3 regions of the Paenibacillus glycanilyticus genome follow, and region 2 is predicted to be linked to each of the others. Evidence: riboswitches for the same ligand, from Rfam matches in the RefSeq annotation. Region 2 holds a riboswitch; each other region holds the start of a gene.
What was found. A riboswitch is a leader RNA that binds a small molecule or an ion and turns the genes downstream of it on or off. The one in region 2 is predicted to bind cyclic di-AMP.
Positions count from the first base shown of each region.

Region 1 (7,249 bases), 600 kb from region 2:
AATTATGTCGATATCGGCTGGGATCTGATTCCGGCGATGACAACAAACCGCGTCGATGGCATTATCGGCGGTTATATCAATCACGAGAAGCTGCTGCTCGAGAAGGAAGGCGAGAAGCTGATCTCGTTTAACCCCGCGGATTACGGCGTTCCGGATTATTACGAGCTGGTGCTGACGGCAAGCGAGAAAGAGCTGGATAGCAAAGGCGACGCGATCAAACGGTTCCTCGCAGCCGCGGCGAAAGGACAGGAATATACCGCTAGCCATCCGGATGAAGCGTTGAAGCTGCTGCTGGATAAGCAAAGCACCGACTTCCCGCTGGATGCGGATATCGAGAAGCAGAGCCTGCAAATTTTGCTGCCGCTGATGGATGCGGGCAACGAGCCTTTTGCCAGCCAATCCGAGGATTCCTGGAATAACATTATTACTTGGCTGACGGAGCATGGTGAGATTAAGAAGCCGGTGAAGGCGGCGGATGCTTTCCGCAACTTGTAGGTTATATGGGTTGATGCTTACGAAGTAAGAATTGCCACAAAGGCCTTAAAGAGGCCATTTGTGTGACAATTCTTTAAGCGATTGCTTACGAAGTAAGAATTGCCACAATGGCCTTAAAGAGGCTATTTGTGTGACAATTCTTTTTAGGAGGGTTGGCAGATGGATGAGACACTGGAGAGATATTCAAGGCAAATGCTGTTTGCGCCAATCGGCGAATTAGGTCAGCGGAAGCTGAGCGAAAGCTCGGTATGCGTGATCGGAATGGGTGCGCTTGGCACCGTGCTGGCGAATCATATGGTCCGCGCCGGTGTCGGGAGGGTCCGCATTGTGGACCGGGACTATGTGGAGAAAAGCAATCTGCAGCGCCAGATGCTGTATGACGAAGACGATGTGCGCGAGGGTTATCCGAAGGCGATTGCCGCGGAACGCAAGCTCCGCCGCATCAATTCGGATGTGCGGATCGAAGCGGTTGTGGCGGATGTGACCGTCCATAACATTGATGAGCTGCTTGACGGAATGGACCTTGTACTGGACGGAACGGATAACTTCCAGACCCGGTTCCTGCTCAATGATGCGTGCTTCAGCAAAGGAATTCCGTTCACCTACGGGGGCGCCGTCAGCTCGCGAGGCATGAGCGCGATTCTGGTGCCGGGCAAGACGCCTTGCCTGCGCTGCTTCCTCCCTTCGGCGGACAGCGGCGGCCAAACCTGCGATACGATTGGTGTTATCGCGCCCGTTGTGGATATTGTCGCTTCCTACCAGGCGGTAGAAGCGCTTAAATATTTGGTTGAAGCGGATGGAGCCAGACGGAATAGTCTGGTTACCTTCGATTTATGGAGCAACTATTACTACGAAATGAAGCTTGGCGAGGCGAAGAAAGACTGCCCTTGCTGCCAGCTGAAGGAATATCCGGCGCTGCAGGTGACGGAGACGGATTCGACGGTATCCTTATGCGGCCGCAGCACGGTTCAGATCAGCGGACATGGACCGCTGGATTTGGGGCAATGGAGCAAACGGCTGGAGCCGGCTGCGGTGAAGGTAGAGCTTAACGCTTATTTGCTTAAAGCCGAGCTGCCGGAAGGAGAGCGGCTGGTGCTGTTCCCGGACGGCAGGGTGCTTGTGCAGGGGACGGAGGATCTTGTCCGCGCCAAGACGTTGTACGCGAGATATATCGGATATTGAACATAGAGGAGATGAGAGCAGGATGAAGGATTTTCGTCTGTATGCGATCACGGGAGAACAATTCCATCCCGGCCGCGACATGCTGGAAGTGATGGAGGAAGCAATCAAAGGCGGCGTGGATATTATTCAGCTGCGGGATAAGGACAGCAGCCCCGAAGAGGTGCTGCGCAAGGCGAGGGCGCTGCGGGAGCTGACTCGGAAATATGGCGTGACGTTTATCGTCAACGACTATATCGATATCGCGCTGGAAGTAGACGCCGACGGTGTCCATCTGGGGCAAAATGACGTCTCGCTGACGGAAGCTAGAGAGCGCGTCGGAGATAAAATCATTGGCATTTCCACCCATGCGATTGAGGAAGCGCTGCTTGCGGAAGAGCAAGGCGCCGACTATATCGGCGTTGGGCCGGTATTCCCGACAAAGACGAAGGTGGATGTCGTTGATCCGGTAACGGTGGCATACGTTCGGCAGGTAGCGGAAAAGGTCCGCATTCCTTTTGTCGCGATTGGCGGAATTAAGCTGGGCAACGTGGATGAAGTGCTTGCGGCTGGAGCAACAAGAATTTGCGCGGTGAGCGAGATTGTCGGAAGCTCCGATGTCGCGGGCACGTGCCAGGCCTTCCTCCGCAAGCTGGAAGGAGCGGGAGATTCGCATGTTGCTGATCGTTAATGGCGAGTCCCAAGAGCTGGATGCCCGCACGATCGGGGATGTCATTCATCATTTTGGGCTGGAAGGGCGTCCGGTCGTCGTTGAAGCGGATGGCGAGATTATCGCGAAGGAACAGTGGCCAGATACGGAAGTAAGGCCGCGGATGAAGATAGAGCTGGTTCATTTTGTCGGGGGAGGCTGAACGTAGGATGAAAAAGGATGTATGGCGTATCGGGGATCATGAGCTCACCTCGCGGTTCTTTATCGGGACGGGATTATTCCCAAGCCCTTACGTGCAGAAGGAAGCGATCCGGGAGTCAGGAGCGGAGGTGCTGACCTTTGCGATTCGCCGGATTAACCTCGCTTCTACCGAGGATGATTCGATTCTGCAGCATGTGGAAGGGGAAAACTTCCGCTTTCTGCCGAATACGTCCGGCGCAAGCACGGCTGAGGAAGCCGTTCGTATTGCCCGGCTCGCAAGAGCTTCGGGGCTAAGCGATTGGATTAAAGTCGAGATTAGCGCCAACGAGCGCACGCTGCTGCCCGATCCGCTCGAGACGCTGAAGGCAACGGAAATTCTCGTCAAGGAAGGCTTTACGGTGCTTCCTTACACATCGGACGATCCGATTCTGTGCAAAAGGCTGGAGGAGGCCGGAGCGGCGGCCGTCATGCCGGGAGCGGCGCCTATCGGTACCGGGCTTGGTATATTGAATCCGTATAATATCGGTCTGATCGTGGAGGAAGCGAAGGTGCCGATTATCGTGGACGCGGGCCTTGGCTCGGTCAGCGACGTGGCGCAGGCGATGGAGCTTGGCGTGTCCGGCGTCTTAATGAATACGCCGGTTGCCAAAGCGAAGGATCCGGTTGGCATGGCGCGGGCGATGAGGCTGGCGATTGAAGCGGGTCGTCTGTCGTATTTGTCGGGACGGATTTCGAAAAAGCGTTACGCATCGGCAAGCAGCGGTCACGAGCAGTTTATTGTGAAGTAACGGCCGATTATTTGATAGAAAGCTGGTCTAATCATGGGAGAAACGATTGTCATTATGGGCGGAGGCGTAGTGGGTCTCTCCTGCGCTTTCGAGCTTCAGAAGCGGGGGCATCAGGCTATTGTCCTGGAGATTGGCCGCTGCGGCGGGCAGGCCTCCGGGGCTGCGGCCGGAATGCTTGCCCCCTATTCGGAAAATGTGGAAGGGCCGGATGATTTCTTCCGCTTGTGCAGGGAAAGCCTGCGGCTGTATCCGTCCTGGCGCGACGAGGTCCGGCAGGTATCCGGCAAGACCTTCGAATATACCGATTCGGGCAGTCTCTATATTGCCTATCACGAGGCGGACCGTCTGGCGCTGGAGGGTCGTCGCCTCTGGCAGAACGAGCATGGATCAAGCGGTATTGTGCTGGAAGGGGATGAACTGTTCCGACAGGAGCCGATGTTATCCCGCGAGGTGAAGGCCGCTCTCTACACGCCGGAGGAAAGCCATGTGTACGCGCCGGATTACGTGTTGGCGCTTGAGCAGGCATGCCGGCTGACCGGCGTTCGAATCTTCGAGCAGCTAGGCTCGGTAACGGTCGACAAGTGGCGCGACGATGTCGTTGTTACCGCCGAGACCGGCTGGAGCTTTACCGGGGATCGGCTGATCGTCTGCTCCGGCGCCTGGGCACAGGAGCTTGAGGAGGTATTCGGCATCCGTATTCCGGTGTACCCGATCCGCGGTCAGATTTGCGCTTATGAAGCGGAAGTAAAGCCGGTCCAGCACATGGTGTTCTGCAATCAGGGCTATTTGGTTGCAAAAGAAAACGGTACGCTCGTATGCGGAGCTTCCGAGGATGTGGCGGGCTTTGATACAACCGTTACGGAGCGTGGAATCGAGCGGCTGCGCAAATGGAACAAGCAGGCGTTTCCGTTTCTGGAGGAGCGGGAGCCGTTCCACCGCTGGGCAGGCCTCCGGCCATCCACGCAGGACGGTTTCCCTTTGCTTGGACCGCTAGAGGAATCGGGCGGCCGCGTCATTATGGCGGCGGGCCATTACCGCAACGGCATTCTTCTAAGCCCGGTAACGGCACAGGTTGTGGCCGATTACATCGATAACGGCAGCAGGCTGCCGGCGTTTGCGCCGGAACGGTTTTCCTACTAAACGATAAACGGGGTGAAATACAAATGGCGGAATCCATTAACGGCAATGTAGCCCGGGCTTTAACGATTGCCGGCTCGGACAGCGGCGGCGGAGCAGGCATTCAGGCGGATTTAAAAACGTTCCAGGAGCTTGGCGCTTACGGGATGTCTGCTTTGACGGCGATTACAGCGCAAAATACCCTTGGCGTGCAAGGCGTATTCCCGCTCGCCAAGGAAGCGGTAAAGGCCCAGATTCACTCCGTCGGCAGCGATATCGGCGTTGACGCTTTAAAGACCGGCATGTTGTTTAGTGCCGAGATTATCGAGGAAGTAGCCGAGGCGATTGCTTTCTTCGGCTGGAAGAAGGTTGTGGTCGATCCGGTTATGATCGCCAAAGGCGGCGCGTCGCTCCTTCAGGTAGAGGCCGTGCGGGCTTTAACCCGCAAGCTGCTGCCTCTGACGATGATCGTAACGCCAAACATTCCGGAAGCCGAGCATCTGACCGGTATGGCCGTACGCAACAAGGCCGACAAGCTTGAAGCGGCGAAAAAGCTGTCCAGCCTTGGCGCCCGTTATGTCCTGATCAAGGGCGGGCATGAAGCGGGAACCGAAGCGGTGGATCTGCTCTTCGACGGCAGCGGCTACAGCGAGCTGGCGGGCAGACGGATCGAGACGGCCCGTACCCATGGGACCGGCTGTACGTATTCGGCTGCTCTTACTGCAGGTCTCGCGCAAGGGCTTGACATCGAGGAAGCCGTACGCCAGGCAAAAGCCTATATACAGGCAGCCATTGAAGATGGCATTGCCATCGGCAGCGGGCATGGCCCAACAAATCATTGGGCCTATCGCAAGAGAGGACTAGCCGTTAGATAGCGGGACAAGATCCAGTCCTAATTCCGCGCTTCCCGTCATACATATGATGAAGAGGAGCGTGAATAAGGTGGAGGATAACAAAGTCAGGCGTTATTATCAGCTTAAGCAAAAACAGAAGGAAATCGAGCAGGAATTATCCGAGCTGCGCGGTGAAATTATACAGCATTGCGCCGAGCTGGACCTCTCCGAACTGGAGGTAGGCAGCTACAAGGTGAAGATTGTTTCCCAGGAGCGCAAGGAATTCGATGAGAGCAAGCTGTATGCTGCTCTTCCAGATCCCGATGTATGGCGGCTGCTCTCGAAGCCCGATACCTCCAAAATCGCCGGTCTCATCAAGCTGAACGTTATTTCGGAGGATACCATCAAGGATACGTTTTCGGTTAAGCACTTATTTCTTCTTCAAGTGGATAAGAAATGACCGCAGAGATTTAACATAACCCCGCCCAATCTTCCTCGGGAATTTGGGCGGGGATTTTTACTGATTAATTGTTGACAATATTACGAATTGTGAGATAATTATAATAAGCTTAGTTCTCGGCGTTGCCGAGAAGCGGGGAAACCAATCTTTTGGGGCGAATCAGCCGGTTATCGGCTGTAGGGAACCATCTATCCCGAGTCCGTCAGCTAACCTCGTCAGCTTTGAGATGGGTCTTTTGCGAATAACATTGCAAACGATAGACCCTTGGAGGGTCTTTTTCTGTTTTAAAGGCCCAAATTGCGCACAGACCATATCCATGCTCTGTGCTGCGGGGGTCTTTTTTTTCATTTTTCGTGGAGGTGGGATGGACTTCCCGGCATAGGTGATGCTTTTAATAACCTTTTGGAGGGATGCGAAATGGTACAACCAATGGCCGATAACAGTAGATCGGCAGGTCTGTCGGAGGCGGAAAGAGAACGGCTTAAGAAGCATTTTCGCGTCAATGATTATTACTTAAACCTGATTGACTGGGATGATCCGAAGGATCCGATCCGTAAGCATCTGATTGCGGCTGCGGGGGAAGCCCCTCACGGGCTCCAGGAGTTTTCTTGGGAAGCTGCCGGCTGCAAGCACATTTATCAGTCGATGGTTCTTCTTCCCGTGTCCCAGGCAGCGGAAGGAATTGCGTACATCGCCGAACATAACGAAATTCATAAGGTTGTGCTGACGGGCGATAGCCTGATGTTAGGTATTTCAAAGCTGACCCGAATAATCGAGCAGCTGCGGAATATCGAGCATATCGGCACGATTAGGCTGGATTCCAGAATGCCGGTTCATAATCCGATGAGGATTTACGAGGACCATGAACTGTTAGAGATGTTAAGCCGGTTCTCGAGTCCGGAGAAACGCATCTATTTAATGACCACGATTAACCATCCGAGGGAAGTAACGGCCGAAGCGAAGAAAGCCTTTAATGCCCTTCACCAAGCGGGCGTAATCGTTCTTAATCAAACCCCTATTGTCAAGGGCGTTAATAATGATCCTCTTCTGTTAGGCAAGCTGATCGATCAGCTGTCCCAGGCTGGGGTTTCGCCATATTCCTTTATCATTAACCGTCCTAATCCTTCTTATCCCGAGTCTAGTCTATCCCTGCAAACGCAGTTCTCCATCGTTCAGCAAGCAAAAGAACTAACCGCGGAGCTTGGGAAGCGGATCCGGCTTCTGATGGCTCATGATTACGGCAAGGTTGAATTGCTGGATATAGAGGGCGGCAAAGCCTACGTGAAATACCATCACTATCAAGAAGAAGGAAAAGGCCGTTTTATCATGCTGGATTGTCCTCCTGAAGCATCTTGGCTGGAGGATTTGTCGGAGCACGATGATCATATGGTCTATCTGCCGTCCGGTCAGCCTGCCAAGAATAAATAAAGGATGTTCATAAGCAAAAGGAGAAGTAAGAAGGGATCGTATTTCACATCCCGGGAGGCTTCTATCAATGAGAGTATACGGCCAGGAAATCGTGAACGAC
Region 1 covers NZ_CP195155.1:5,811,890-5,819,138, reverse strand. The annotation lists gene ACR9FF_RS26195 (ABC transporter substrate-binding protein) at 1-495, shown strand, start outside; gene ACR9FF_RS26190 (thiazole biosynthesis adenylyltransferase ThiF) at 655-1,677, shown strand; gene thiE (thiamine phosphate synthase) at 1,700-2,344, shown strand; gene thiS (sulfur carrier protein ThiS) at 2,328-2,525, shown strand; gene ACR9FF_RS26175 (thiazole synthase) at 2,533-3,312, shown strand; gene thiO (glycine oxidase ThiO) at 3,346-4,452, shown strand; gene thiD (bifunctional hydroxymethylpyrimidine kinase/phosphomethylpyrimidine kinase) at 4,476-5,303, shown strand; gene ACR9FF_RS26160 (hypothetical protein) at 5,371-5,721, shown strand; cyclic di-AMP (ydaO/yuaA leader) riboswitch at 5,818-5,956, shown strand; gene ACR9FF_RS26155 (KamA family radical SAM protein) at 6,139-7,149, shown strand; gene ACR9FF_RS26150 (alpha/beta hydrolase) at 7,217-7,249, shown strand, end outside.
Region 1: linked by a shared signal. The riboswitch ahead of ACR9FF_RS26155 (KamA family radical SAM protein) and the one ahead of ACR9FF_RS23465 (TrkH family potassium uptake protein) in region 2 are both predicted to bind cyclic di-AMP.

Region 2 (7,249 bases):
GCATAGATAAGGGCTGCGGTAATATTAACGCCTCCTCCAACGCTGACCAGCTCGAAGCTCATAATAAGGCTGTCCAGAATTGCGTGGGTGAACACGGCCGTTATAAAGCCATAGCGGAGGAAAATAAGACAAAATACCGTTCCCAGAATAACAAGCTCCACGATACGCGTATAGAACGGGAAGATCGGATAGCCGACATGTCCCAGCGCCCACATGATCGTGGGAATAAGCGTAGCGATAAACGTATTTTTGAACCATTTTTTGAATAAAGCAATGCCGAACAACCGGAATATCGCTTCTTCGGATATGGCAGCGCACCAGGCCATCATCGGCATAAGCCATAGCATATCCGTATTGTAAGGCGACTGCGTAGCATCGCTGGTTGCCCAGGAGCCTGCAAGAAACTTCATGGCGACCATAATGATCGCTTGCGCGCCAAGGATAATCGCTGCAAAAAGATAGGAGAGGCCAACGCTGCGCCATACATGCTCGCCATAGCCTCGCTCGCGGAATCCCGGCCATAAGGGGCGTTTTTGCGAGCGCCACATCCCGTCACCGGCGACTAAGGCGAAGTAAACGGCGAGGCCAACCGGAATGAGCAGCACGACCGTAATCAAAACGGTAGCCTTCATCTCGGCATCCGACCGGCTCTGCTCGCCAAAGGTTGCCATGATGCCATCAAGAACGTTCAGATTGTTATAGATGTAGAATACGATAAACACCAAGCTGATAAATATCCCGCGTTTAAAGGTCGTGTGTCCCCTGTAAAGAATCGCGTAAATAAGCGATAAAACGAGGGAGATGAAGCACATGTACGCCAGGCTGACAACAGACAGCGCGCTGCCCGTCTTTTTCTGGCCTTCCACGTAAGAGACGTAATCCGCCGGTGCTTGGAAAGCTGGCTTGTACCTGGTGATCACTGCTTTATCATCAACAAGACCTACTCCGATAATCAGCTCAAGTGAAGCGTCACCAAGCGTATAACCGGTAGGGTGAAGCACGGCGTCTCCTTGGTCATCGATGTACAGGCTGTCCAATTCTTCCGGCCGGAACCCTTTCGTTTCGGCAAAAGCCTTCGCTGACGTTTGAACCGATTGAGCATTGCCGGAAGATTGACCGCCAAGCCAATGCCAGCCTGTAATACTGCCGTTAGTCATATGGACGTAGACATAAGCTTTTGTGCCGTCCTCCAGATCCAGATTGACCTGGAACGTATCGGTCGGGAACTTGGCGTCATATTTATCTTCGAACTTGCCCAGCAGCTCTTCCTTGGAGAAATAACCGTTTGCCAGACTGTCGGTCTGATAAATCGTATGGGCGGTTACGGCTGCTTTGCCGAACTGTTCCCGGACGAACTTTTTCGCGGTCGACTCGGCTTCGCTTTTTGCAATAACCTTAGGAGTTGAGCTTGAGAACAGTTGGTCCCCGGCTGCAGGGCCGAACTGGGTAAAGATGAAAATAATTGCGCCTGCGACAGCAGCCCACAGGAATCTTTTCCAATCATGAGGAGCGATGGAAGGGATCATACAAAACCTCCATTTCGAATTCAGACGATGCTTCGCTACAGTAACAATACCATTATTAACCTCATTTATCCAATGCGGGCGAAAGTAGAGGATGCAAACGGAAAGCGGTGAAATAAGGACTTGCAGCCAGCAAGCAGCCAATTGTTCTGTAGGATTGCCCGTTTTTGAACGAATTCCGCTTAATTATCGCTTAGGCTCATTTTGATCGTTTCCGCAGTTTGGGCGTATAATCGTTACGTCATATTAATCGAATCGTATCAGCCGAATTTCGTTTTTGAAAACGGGGGAACCAAACCGCTGTCCGGAGCAATCCGCCAGCATGGGGTGAATTTCGAGCATTCCGCTTGAATAGGGCTGCCTTTCCAGGCCCGAATCCGTCAGCTAACCTCGTAGGCTGCGTGGAACAGGACTCATTTGCATGGGAGTTCCCGTGCTTTTTTTTATGCCCAAATGTTGAAAGATCTATTAAAAGGAGAGAAGAATGGCCAAATATCTCAATATCCTGAAATGGTCGCCGCCAAGGATTCTGGTCTTTGGTTTTGCCATGATTATCGTGATTGGAGCCGTGCTGCTGTCAATGCCCTTCTCCTCAAGCGATGGCTCGCGCCTGCCCTTTATCGATGCGTTGTTCACGGCAACCTCGGCGACCTGCGTGACCGGACTTGTTGTCGTCGATACGGGTACATACTTCTCTACCTTTGGCAAAATCATCATCCTCTCTCTTATCCAACTTGGCGGATTAGGCTTTATGACCATGGCCACGCTGATTGCGCTGGTGCTGCGCAAGAGGATTTCGCTTAAGGAACGGCTCATTCTGCAGGAAGCGATGAACCAGACGAGTATGGAGGGTATCGTCAGACTAATCCGCAGAGTGATCTTCTACTCTTTAACGATAGAGCTGGTTGGCGCTGTTCTGTTTGCCGTCCGATTCGCCTTTGACATGCCGTTTGGGAGAGCGGTATGGTTTGGGCTCTTTCATTCGATATCCTTCTTCAACAACGCAGGCTTTGATATCTTCGGCCATTTCCGCAGCTTAACGATGTACGTAGGGGACCCGCTCGTTAATATCGTGTCGATGCTGCTCATTATTTTTGGCGGATTAGGTTTTGTGGTAATGGCGGATTTGCTGGAGTTCCGGAAAAACAAAAGACTGTCGCTGCACAGCAAGGTTGTTCTCTCGACAACCGGCATCCTGATTGCCGCTGGCGCTGTTGTTATTTTCGTTTTCGAGTTTTCGAACAGCAATACGCTTGGTTCCCTCAATTGGGGCGAAAAGATTCTGGCTTCCTTCTTCCAGTCCGTTACGCCTAGAACGGCGGGGGCCAACACGCTGGATTATACCCAGCTTCGGCAGGCGACCGTCTTTTTCACCGTTATTCTGATGTTTATCGGCGCTTCGCCGGGCTCTACAGGCGGGGGAATCAAGACGACAACCTTTACCACGATGGTCGGGGCGGTTATCGCGATGATCCGCGGGCGGGAAGATATCGTTCTTTTCCATTACCGGCTTGGGAAGGACCGGATCTTCAAGGCGCTGACGATTACGATGCTGTCGCTCACGCTGGTCCTATTGGTAACGATGCTGCTGTCCACGACGGAAGACCAGCAGTTCCTGAAAATTTTATTCGAAACAACGTCGGCGTTTGGCACCGTTGGCCTAACGACGGGCATTACGCCTGAGCTGACGTTCTTCGGCAAAATAGTCATTGCGGTAACGATGTTCGCCGGACGGCTTGGTCCGCTGACGCTTGCTTACGCGCTAGGGCCAAAAACAGAGAAAGAGCTGTACCGGTATCCGGAAGGCAAAATTACGATTGGATAGGGGAATAGAGAGCAAGAATGAAGAACAATCAATTCGTGATCGTAGGCTTGGGGAGGTTCGGCTCCAGTCTTGGAAGAGAGCTTATTAAGCTGGGCTATGAGGTGCTTGGAATCGACCGGGATGAGGAAGCCGTTCAGGAGATGAGCAATGTGCTGACCTATACGGTGTCGGCGGATTGCACGGACGAAGAGACGCTGCGATCACTAGGCGTTCGTAATTTTGACTGCGGAGTCGTGGCGATTGGCGATGACATTCAGGCCAGCATACTGACGACTATATTATTGAAGGATTTGGGCGTGAAGCGGGTAGTAGCTAAAGCGATGAGCGAGCTGCACGGACGCGTGCTGGAGAAAATTGGCGTTGACCGCGTTATTTATCCGGAGCGGGATATGGGCATCCGGGTTGCCCATCAGCTTGTCTCCCCGAATCTGCTTGATTATATCGAGCTGTCGAAGGAGTATACCATTGCCGAGCTTTCGGTGCCGAAATGCCTGAACGGCAAGTCGCTTCAAGACATGAATTTGCGCGCCCGGTTCGGATGCAGCATCGTAGCCATTAACAAGCCTTCCGGTATTATAATTGCTCCTACGGCGACGGATGTGGTGACGGAAAAGGACGTTATGGTCGTGATCGGAACAAACGACCAGATTGAACAGTTTGAAGAAACCATAATCAGGTGATGATAAGGACAGTGGGCGCCGTTAGCGTTCATTGTCCTTTTGTTTGCTCGCTGCTGAGGTGGGGAATGGATGGGGCGGGATGGCTCGGCGGGACGGGGTATCTCTTCCGGCCGCTGTTGTCATTCCTTTGCTCTGAACAGGTTTACATAGGGGTAGCAAAGGAAGTGACAAAGGCGAACGCTGCGCTCCTCCAGAGATACCCCTTTCCCGCCTCGCGCCGCACCCATCCATTCCCCCTGCGAGGGAATGAAAAAGGACAGTGAAGCGCTAAAAAGCGCTACCACTGTCCTCCCTTGCGGGAGCGAGAAGAGCGGAGAGCTCAAAGGCTAACAGCATAAAGGCGAAAAGCATAAGAGCGAAAGACACAAGAGCGAAAGACACAAGAGCGAAACCTACTGACCTAACTCCGAGATCCAACGCCGGACCGCCGGATGAAGATCGGAAGGGTCATTGTGGATGAGACAAGTCGTTCGCTTGGTCTCTTCCAGCTCGCGGATGGGGACAACGACAAGCTCGTTGTCGGCGAGTAACTGCTTGCGCATATAGGAATGCGGGAGCAGGGTTGCCGCTCGGCACGTATGAAGAAGACGGACGATAGCCTCGAAGGAGTCGATCTCCATCCGGACATCCGGCTGAAGATGGTATTTGGCGAATACTTCGTCGGTCAGCTTGCGGTACCATGTGCCTTTGGAGAACAAAATCATGGGCAGCCCGTTTAAATCTTCTATTGAAAGAGGCTCCTCATGCGTTACGGTTACGCTGGTCGGGATAACGAGCAGCAGATGATCGTCAAACAGCGGCACGCAGTGAAGCTGGGAATCTTCAATCATGGAAGCAACGATGGCGATATCCGCTTTGTTGTCGCGGACAAGCGTGACAATCTCGTGGGTTTTGCCGGTTACGGCCTTGATATCGAATTCCGGATGACTGGCGTTTAACGTCTTTATGAAATCGGGTAATGTGGTTTGAAGCGTCGTTAAGCTTGCCCCAATTGTGATGGAGGTTCGTCCCGCAGCGGTGTACTCGGCAACGGAATCCATGTAACGACGGTGCAGCTTGCGGAGGTTCACGGCATACTCGTAAGTCAATTGACCGACGCGGGTCAGCTCAAGCCGCTTGCCAACGCGTTCGAACAGCTTGGCGCCTATCTCTTCTTCAAGCTTTGCTATTTTGCGGGACAAGGCCGGCTGGGATAAATTAAGCAGGCTAGCCGCTTTATTCATGCTGGAATGTTCCACGATGGCAGCAAACATATGAAATTCTTCGATCATTTTGGTCTCCCCGATCGCTTATGTGAATTGGTTATAATAAATTATAATAAATATGCAATTCCATTATAAGCTCAAAAGGAGTAGGATTAAAAGGGTGGCATACACGGAACGTTCACAATTTGAATAACGCCCAAGAAGTGAAGGTAAGCTTCTAATTTTAATCCTGGTACTTTGCGGGGACCCCATTGCAATAAAAGTCGGGAAATGAAACTTTCGCAAATGGTGTCGACTTTTGTTGACGGACTTAAAAGCCGGGGGTACAATGTAGAATGGTTTGTCAACAGCAAAAAATGTCATGGAGCGACCACAGTCTGGAAAGGAGAAGTATTAATGAAAGGAAATTCGTACTACTGGCGCAAGCTGCACTCTCTGCTTGGGGTGATTCCGCTGGGTGGATTTATCATCGTGCATGCCCTGGCCAATTTTCAGGCGTATGAGCGTGGGCCGGAAGGCTTCACCAGAGCGGTTAATTTTATTAACGGCCTGCCTATCGTAACGCTGCTCGAAATCTTCGGTATCTATCTGCCGATTTTGTTCCACGGTGTTTACGGTTTGTATATGGCTTATCAATCGAACCTCAACTCGGGACGTTTCAAATATGAGCGTAACTGGGCATTTACGTTGCAGCGTATTACAGGGGTAATCACGTTTATCTTTATTATCTGGCACGTGTTCGAGACTCGCGTGCAGGTAGCGCTTGGCAATGTAACGCATGAAGAGCTTGGCTCGACTATGCATAATATTGCAACCAGCCCTGCTTTGTTCATTCTGTACCTCATCGGTATTCTCGCTGCCGTATTCCACTTCAGCAACGGCCTCTGGGCGTTCCTGATCAGCTGGGGTATTACGGTATCTCCGAAAGCTCAACGGGTTTCGGCGAATATCTGCATGGTAATCTTTGTGCTTGTAGCTGCGCTGTTCATCCTGTCCCTCGTAGCGTTTATGGGCGACGAGTTCAAGGAAACGGCAAGTGCCGCATTGGCATTGACCAATATCGGTTAGTAGTATTTAGACAAGGAGCGAAACGTTATGGCTAAAAATAAAATTATCGTCGTTGGCGGCGGTCTTGCGGGCCTTATGGCAACCGTTAAAGCGGCGGAAGCGGGCGTGCATGTGGATCTGTTCTCCCTCGTGCCGGTGAAACGTTCCCATTCCGTTTGCGCGCAAGGCGGCATTAACGGCGCTGTAAATACAAAAGGTGAAGGCGACTCCCCTTGGGAGCATTTTGACGATACCGTATATGGCGGCGACTTCCTCGCGAATCAGCCTCCGGTAAAAGCAATGTGCGAAGCCGCACCTGGCATTATCCACTTGATGGACCGCATGGGCGTTATGTTCTCCCGTACGCCAGAGGGTCTGCTTGACTTCCGTCGTTTCGGCGGCACGCAATATCACCGTACGGCATTCGCGGGCGCAACAACCGGCCAACAGCTGCTGTACGCATTGGATGAGCAAGTTCGCCGCTGGGAAGCAGCCGGTCTCGTAACGAAATACGAGCATTGGGAATTCCTTGGCGCCGTACTGGACGACGAAGGCATCTGCCGCGGTGTTTCGGCACAAAGCCTGCGTACGATGGAAGTACATACTTTCGTCGGCGACGCCGTTATTCTCGCATCCGGCGGTCCTGGTATCATTTTCGGTAAAACAACGAACTCCGTTATCAATACAGGTACTGCCGCATCTGCTGTATACCAGCAAGGCGTACATTACGCAAACGGCGAATTTATCCAAATCCATCCAACGGCTATTCCCGGCGACGACAAGCTGCGCCTGATGTCCGAATCGGCACGCGGCGAAGGCGGCCGGATCTGGACGTACAAAGACGGTAAGCCTTGGTACTTCCTTGAAGAGAAATATCCGGCGTACGGCAACCTTGTTCCGCGCGATATCGCAACACGCGAAATTTTCAGCGTCTGCGTTGACGAGAAGCTTGGCATCAACGGCGAGAAC
Region 2 covers NZ_CP195155.1:5,210,376-5,217,624, reverse strand. The annotation lists gene ACR9FF_RS23470 (CPBP family intramembrane glutamic endopeptidase) at 1-1,526, opposite strand, end outside; cyclic di-AMP (ydaO/yuaA leader) riboswitch at 1,776-1,937, shown strand; gene ACR9FF_RS23465 (TrkH family potassium uptake protein) at 2,008-3,348, shown strand; gene ACR9FF_RS23460 (potassium channel family protein) at 3,366-4,028, shown strand; gene ACR9FF_RS23455 (LysR family transcriptional regulator) at 4,421-5,299, opposite strand; gene ACR9FF_RS23450 (succinate dehydrogenase cytochrome b558 subunit) at 5,630-6,301, shown strand; gene sdhA (succinate dehydrogenase flavoprotein subunit) at 6,329-7,249, shown strand, end outside.

Region 3 (7,249 bases), 1.6 Mb from region 2:
ATTGCGGTTTAGTATGTGCCAAGCAGACGGTCGATTATGCAGCAGACTGAATTCAAGCATCCTCCGATATGAAAAAAAACGCGAATCCAATTGATCCGCGTTTAAGCATGCTGCATGCATCTATTGTTGAATATGGGTGATTCGGACTTGACCTTCGTCATTGCACACGGTCACTTCAACCGACTCTGTCAGTATATCCGCATAACTGTAGGAAACGCGCTTAAACGCGTGAGACTCCTGGTCCAGTTTGACAATGAAAACAGAAGGGTAGATTTCTTCTAACGTGCCGGTGCGTTCGATGGTCTTTCGCCGGCCACCGTTAGCTCGAAGACGGATTTTGGAGCCTACGTGAGCTTCCAAATTGCGTTTAATTTCCAATAGCGCGTTTTTTGCCATTGTCCACTACCACCTCTTTCCTTGTCCATTATAACCAGAAAGAGGAGGTTTGTCAAATGAAGCAAAATATTATATCAGCGTTTTTATTTTCTTGTCAACGGTTTTTTCGCCCATTTTTTCGAATTTGGTGCATATTCTCATAAAAAGTGTACATATTAAGACGTTATCTTCATGCTGGCCGTGGAATGGGTCACTTTTTTCGGCTTCGGCAGCCCCATCCGGTGCCTGCCCATCGTCTCAATACCGCCTACCCCGTCAATCCCGCTGATAGTCCCGTGAATCACGTCCGAGAGGTTGATTGACTCCCTGACAGACGTATAGCTTGCTTTAATTGCAATATATACAGGATCCAAGGCATGGATCAATATTCTTCCCGGGGAGCTTGCGAAGTTGGAGCCCGACTGCAGCAGCGCTTCGAAATGCGATTGGCATGCGCCGGCTACCACAACAAGCCCATCCATATTCTTTTCGTATTGGCGGGCAACGCGCACGGCATTTACGAAATGCTGCGAATTTTTATAGCTGCTCAGGCTATACAGATCTTCGCCCTCGCGGTTTTTGAGGACTCCGTCATGACCGGTGATCACAACGATATCCGGCTTTACCTGCGGCAGCAAACGATACAGCAGCTGTGCCATCTGCGATTCGTGAGCATGCACGCCATGCGCGGGCACCTTCATCGTTTGGTACAACTGCATGCTTTTCCGTAAGTAGTTGCCGTCTCCGTCCAAATGAAGCACTTTGCCCGGCAATTCGAAATAAGACTGGCTTTGCTGTTGCAAAGCAGCTCGGTCAGGGCTTGATAACACCGTAAGATGCGCCTTCTCCTGCCGCATCCGTTTAAGAGAGTCGTTCACTTTAATCTTCACTTGCTGCCGCGCGCTTGTCGCTTCCGGGTCACGAACAACCGACAAGTCGGGAATTGGCGCATCCGCAAGCAAACGGTAATCCGTGCCTTTCAATAACGCTTGATCGGATCGCATCTCTTCAACTCGGAACAGCACGTCACCGCCATAGGAATTGCGGACGACCAGGTCCCCTTGCTTCATGGGTAAATCACCTCTTCGTCTATCGTATGGGTGGAGGGGACGGAATGTGCGGAGAAAATTGTGCGATTGCTTAGGGGACGGGCTCCGGCTGCCGCTTTGAGGGACGGGGTAACTCCCAACGGCCGCTGTTGCCTGTACATTGCTTGAACTATGCCACATGGGTGGCAATGTACAGGCAAAGGCGGACGCTCCGCTCCTTATGGGAGTTACCCCTTACCCTCTTGCGGGTAGCCTGCGCCTCCCAATTGCCTCCCCACATTCCTTATGGGAGGCCGAGGCTGCCCGCGCTGCTGCACCTGGCGCGGCGATATGGCGGGCGGGCAGCGGCGTTGCCTGCCCGATGTTGCGTTGCCTACACACTCGAGGCCAACTTTTGCCTGCTGGCAACGAGTGCCTTACAAGCGTGACCCACCTTTGCTCCACGTAGCGTAGTGGCGTAGCAATGCCTGCCTGCGACAGAGCCCCAGGCGGAGAATAACCATTAACGGCATCAGAGCTGCATCTGGGGGCCGTTAGCAAATCACGCATATAAGGATGATTATATTGCTCTGAATCACTCTTTGCCGCCTTTGCGCCTCACTAGATGCACATCGCCCACCGCCATAATTAGTCCGTCAACAGGTTGGGAATTGCAAGATCTCACCGAAGAGTAGTTACTGTTCCCCTGGAGCAACGATTTGCGTTATTCCTTAAATTAAACTGTCTCTCCCCATTCCCTCACTTGCGTATTGCCCGGGTAATGGTGGAGCGACGGTGAGGCCGTGTAAGTCGGTTTTTCATGCTACAGGATCTTTAAGCAGTGTGCTTAGTATTCTTTGTGGGCTGTAAGAGGAAATTTTCGTGTTGCTGGGGTTCTGGAGGGCAAATGAAGCGAAGATAATTCGTGTAAGTCGGTTTTTTCGTGTTGCTGAGGCCATAGTGGATGGAGCAAACGACAGTAGAGCCGCGAAAGTCGTTTTTTCCGCGTTACAGGAGCATCTGGTAGCTGACAGATCTCAGTGGGATACTCTGAACGGATGAGCGGGCTGTTTGGGGGCCACAATGCCCCCGTACAGGCCCGAGGACCCGCACGGCGCTTCGCAGCCGTGCCAAGGCTCTCCCCGCCCGCCACTCCGGCGGCGGGCAAGGCCACAACAAACCGGCGGCGCTAACCGCTCGCCGCCGGCTCAAACAAGGCTCGGCTGCTAACAGCAGGCCGAGCTAACCCCGCCAGCCCGCCGCCAGGAAGGCGCGGCTGATGCGGGCGAACTCGTCGAGGGACAAGGTCTCTCCTCGACGGCCAGGATCAATCTCGCAGCCGATAAGCAGCTGCGTCATTTCCTCGCGGCGTTCCTTGCCCACGAACGCCGTCAGATTGTTCGCCAGCGTTTTGCGGCGCTGGGCGAAGCTCGCCTGGACGATGCGGAAGAAATGCGCCTCGTCCTCCACATCGACCGGCGGCTTCTCGCGCACCGCCAGCTTGATGACAGCCGAGTCTACATTCGGCTGTGGAATAAATACCGTATGCGGCACGATGCAGACAAGCTGCGGCTCGCAGTAATACTGCACGGCTACGCTCAAGCTGCCGTATTCCTTGCCGCCCGGCTTCGCCGCCATCCGCTCCGCGACTTCCTTCTGAATCATGACGACGATGTTCTCGAGCGGCAGACGCTCTTCCAGCAGCTTCATCAGAATCGGAGTCGTCACATAATACGGCAGGTTCGCCACGACGCTTACGCCAGTCACGTCAGCGAAACGCTCCTCGAACAGCTTTTTCAGATCCAGCTTAAGCACGTCGCCATGCACGACCTTCACATGCTCCTCGCCCGCCAGAATGTCACCCAGTATCGGAATAAGCCGGTTGTCGATCTCAATAGCCGTTACCGTGCCCGCTGCCGCAGCCAGATGCTGCGTGAGCGCGCCGATGCCCGGTCCGATCTCAAGAGCGCCCTTCGTCTTGTCGAGTCCGGCCGCGTTTACGATCTTGTGCAAAATATTTTGATCAATCAGGAAGTTCTGGCCCAAGCTCTTCTTAAACGAGAAGCCATACTTCGCGATAATTTCCTTCGTGCGTTTCGGCGTTGCTACTTCAATCGCCTTCATATCGTTTCCGCTCATACCGTTCACTCCTGTCCCTGTTCCATCGTACGCAGAGCCTCCGCGAATTCTTCGCGGGAGATCCGGAAGCTTGTACACCGTTTGAAAAACTGCTTGCCGTTCGCATATCCGATCCCAAGCAGCTTGCCCATCCGAAGACGGCGGTTTGCCGCGTCCGGATGGACGATAAGACCCGCTTCCATCAGATCCTCCCAGGTAATGTCCCCTTCTCCCGCCGCCATCTCCGTCCGCAGCTCGGAGAGCGCCTGACGAATCGCTTCGGGGCTTGCGTTCTCGATTCCGATATCGCCTTTGTACATGGCCTTCTCCTGCGGCAGAAAAGCATGCTTGCAGCCCGGCACGCGCCGCGCGACAATTTTGCGAATTCTCTCGCCCGCATGATCGGGGTCCGTAAATATAATAACGCCTCTGCGTTCCATCGCCAGCTCGATCCGGCGAAGCACTTCCTCGCCAACCGCAGAACCGTTCGTTTCGATCGTATCCGCCTCAACGGCCCGCTTCACGGCTACCGTATCGTCTTTGCCTTCCACCACAATAATTTCCTTAATCACAAGCGAACATTCCTTTCCAAAGCAGCAACTTTCGCTCTTCTTTCACCGTCAATGATTATGCAGCCTGCTTAGCATCTCCATACACACAAAAAGAAGAGGCAGCGCCTCTTCTTATAATGGCATATTTAACAATGAAATACGATAGCGTGAAGCCATTAGCTTGCGGTTGGCTTGGTTGGTCCAAGCACGTATACGGTATACCCTTTTTTCCGGCCGAACTTATTGGCATAGCTTGTGCTGTCAAAGTAAACGTCGATCTTGTTGCCATTGATGGCGCTGCCCGTATCCTCCGCTCTGCGGAAGCCAATGCCTTCGATGTACACCCACCAGCCAATTGGAATAACATCCGGATCCACCGCGATCGTACGGCCTTCCTTCACCTTCGCGCCGGAAGCCGTAATGCCGTATCCCGGATGACTCTCATCCTTGCCCGTAGAAGCTACGCCTGCCGAATAGGCGGTTAAAGTGACATTCTTGAGAATCTTCTTTGCCTTAAACGTTACGCCGCTCTTTGTATAGGAGCCCGTGCTCGCAGCCGAGAGCGTATGTACGTCCTTCTTCGATCCGACCGCTACGACCTGACTGACCGTATGCTTCTGAACGACCTTGTCGACCAGCTTGGAGGAGACAAGAACACCGTTCTCGTACTTTTTCTCCACGCGCTCGATAACGACGCCATTCTTGCCGGATTGCACCAGCTTCTCCTTCCCTTTCTCGAGGGTAGGATCTTGTTTCTTTACGATCGAGAACGGCAAAGTCCGTTCATTCTCTGCTACCTTGGTATCGATGCGGGTAACGGTCACCGTCATTGCCTTCGAAATCTGAGTATCGAGAGACGGGATAACTTTATCTTGATCGCGGACAGGAATATTTAATTTCCCGATCGCCGCCTGTACTGTTTTCTCTGTCGTGTACACCGTCGATGTTTTGCCATCTGCTTTTACGGTAACCGGAACCGCGTACTTGATTTCGATGCGGTCTCCGTCTTTGATGGACGCATTCAGAGGATGAGATACCTCGTCATAGGGTCCAACCGTTATAGCTTGTTCATCCAGTAGGCGTTGCAGGACCCATTGTTTTGTCTTAACAACAGTTTCTTGTCCGTTCACTACTACGGATACGCTCTTATCAGCCGATCCGTACAACAACACCAAAAACATGAAAGTCATAGCGATTGAGATAATTGCACTCAGAACAATTAAACGCAAGTTTTCATGCTTCCATCGCAATGCGAAAGTCATGCTGGATGATCGCTTCCCATGGGTCTCCTTAGCCTGGATCATTCCCACTTCTATCGGTCCTCCTTCATAGCCCCGCCGCCAAACTGTTACGCATGATACTATTGACGCGACTATTAAGTATATTGGCGTGACAAGCACGCTCCAGTGTTACGGCCTCCCACCTCCAAGATTTACCCTGTAAAGACTATTTCCGAATAGCGAAAATCGAAAATAAAAAGAAGCCTTCGACAGAGGATCTGATCGTGGCTTCCTGGGTAATCAAACATTCAGGAAAAGGTGAATACACGAGGTTGATCGCTCTCTATAATCGCTTACGAGGTTAGCTGACGGGTTCGGGCGAGAGAGCTGCCCTATCCGCGGAACGAATGCTCATGGCAATCGCCGCAAAATTCACCCCTGAAGAATTCATACGCCACGCGATGCTTCAAGACGTCTTAACTACGCATCCGCTGTCGTTGGTTCCCCCGCTCTCCGGCTTTCGGAGATTAAGCGCAAACTGGAAATCCAATACAAAAGTTAAAGCTCTGAGAAAAATCATACATTCCTGACCACAGAATTGTAAAGATGCGTTAAAAGACGATTTTAACGAAATTTTAGGATTCTGAAGGCAAATATCGGCGATTCCAACAAGTAAAAAGAGTTTTATCGCCGCTATAGTCCTTATTTCAGCGGTTTTAATCCGTTTTTAAACAATACCAAAACATTTTTTACCGTTTGCGCTTGTAATAACTGCGATTTCCTCCTTGGATTTTCCTGTTATTTCCGCTGCTGCCTCTGCGACCAGGGACACATACGAGCTCTCATTTCTCTTCCCTCTAAATGGATGTGGAGACAAATATGGGGAGTCCGTTTCGATAAGAAGACGGTCAAGCGGAACGTTCGCAAGCACCTCTTTTGGCACCCTTGCATTTTTGAAAGTGACCGGTCCGCCGAACGAAATATAGAAGTTCATATCGAGGCACATTTTTGCCGTTTCCCAGCTGCCGGAGTAGCAGTGCATAACCCCTCCGACTTCAGACGCTTTCTCTTCCCTCAGAATACGGACAATGTCCTCATGCGCATCCCGGTTATGGATGACAATCGGCTTACCCAGCTTCCTGGCTAGGCGAATTTGATCCCGGAATACCCGGTGCTGCACATCCTTCGGAGAGGTATCCCAGTGGTAATCAAGACCGATTTCCCCTATGGCTACAACCTTCGGATGGGCGCAAAGCTGCTCGATCCATTCCAGATCCCCCGGCTCCATGAAAACGCTGTCCACCGGATGCCAGCCAACTGCTGCATAAATAAAATCGTATTTTTCCGCAAGCTCCATCGTCGTTGGAATTGTTTCGCGGTTGAAACCGATATTGATCATTAAATCGACACCGGCAGCACGCGCTCTTTCGATAACTTCGGCACGGTCGTTGTCGAATTGCGGAGAGTCCAGGTGGGTATGCGTGTCGAATAAAGATATCATCTTAGCTGCAAGCTCCTTCTATATATAGAGTTAAATTTTGAATAATTCCCGGACAGCCGGGCTTAACCGGTCAGCAGCGGCGAGCAGGGGCTCGATCGGGTAATAGATATGATACTGGCCTTGATGCAGTCCGCTGATGGATCGTACAATGTCGGATTTCACCGATATTTCGCTTAAGGTGTTATCTTCGTTAAGCAGCAAAATCGGCGCTTTATCCTCTTTCCCGCCTTTTTTCGCATCGGGGCGATAAATGTCGTAAGGCTGGTCAAACGGGAAATCGATTTCCATATGGTAGTCCGGGTTAAGACCGATCGCGATGAACTCCAGAGCCGCTTCTTCCAATAAAGAATCCCCCGGATCATCAAGCGTAATGTATTTGTAGAGCTGGCGATTGAGGAACCGGTCGCACAACCCGGCGAGCAATGCATCCTTCTCTTCGGTCCATAACGAGAAAAT
Region 3 covers NZ_CP195155.1:26,209-33,457, reverse strand. The annotation lists gene veg (biofilm formation stimulator Veg) at 121-396, opposite strand; gene yabG (sporulation peptidase YabG) at 552-1,445, opposite strand; gene rsmA (16S rRNA (adenine(1518)-N(6)/adenine(1519)-N(6))-dimethyltransferase RsmA) at 2,646-3,542, opposite strand; gene rnmV (ribonuclease M5) at 3,548-4,093, opposite strand; gene ACR9FF_RS00145 (3D domain-containing protein) at 4,249-5,382, opposite strand; cyclic di-AMP (ydaO/yuaA leader) riboswitch at 5,627-5,836, opposite strand; gene ACR9FF_RS00140 (TatD family hydrolase) at 6,020-6,793, opposite strand; gene ACR9FF_RS00135 (HD domain-containing protein) at 6,824-7,249, opposite strand, start outside.
Region 3: linked by a shared signal. The riboswitch ahead of ACR9FF_RS00145 (3D domain-containing protein) and the one ahead of ACR9FF_RS23465 (TrkH family potassium uptake protein) in region 2 are both predicted to bind cyclic di-AMP.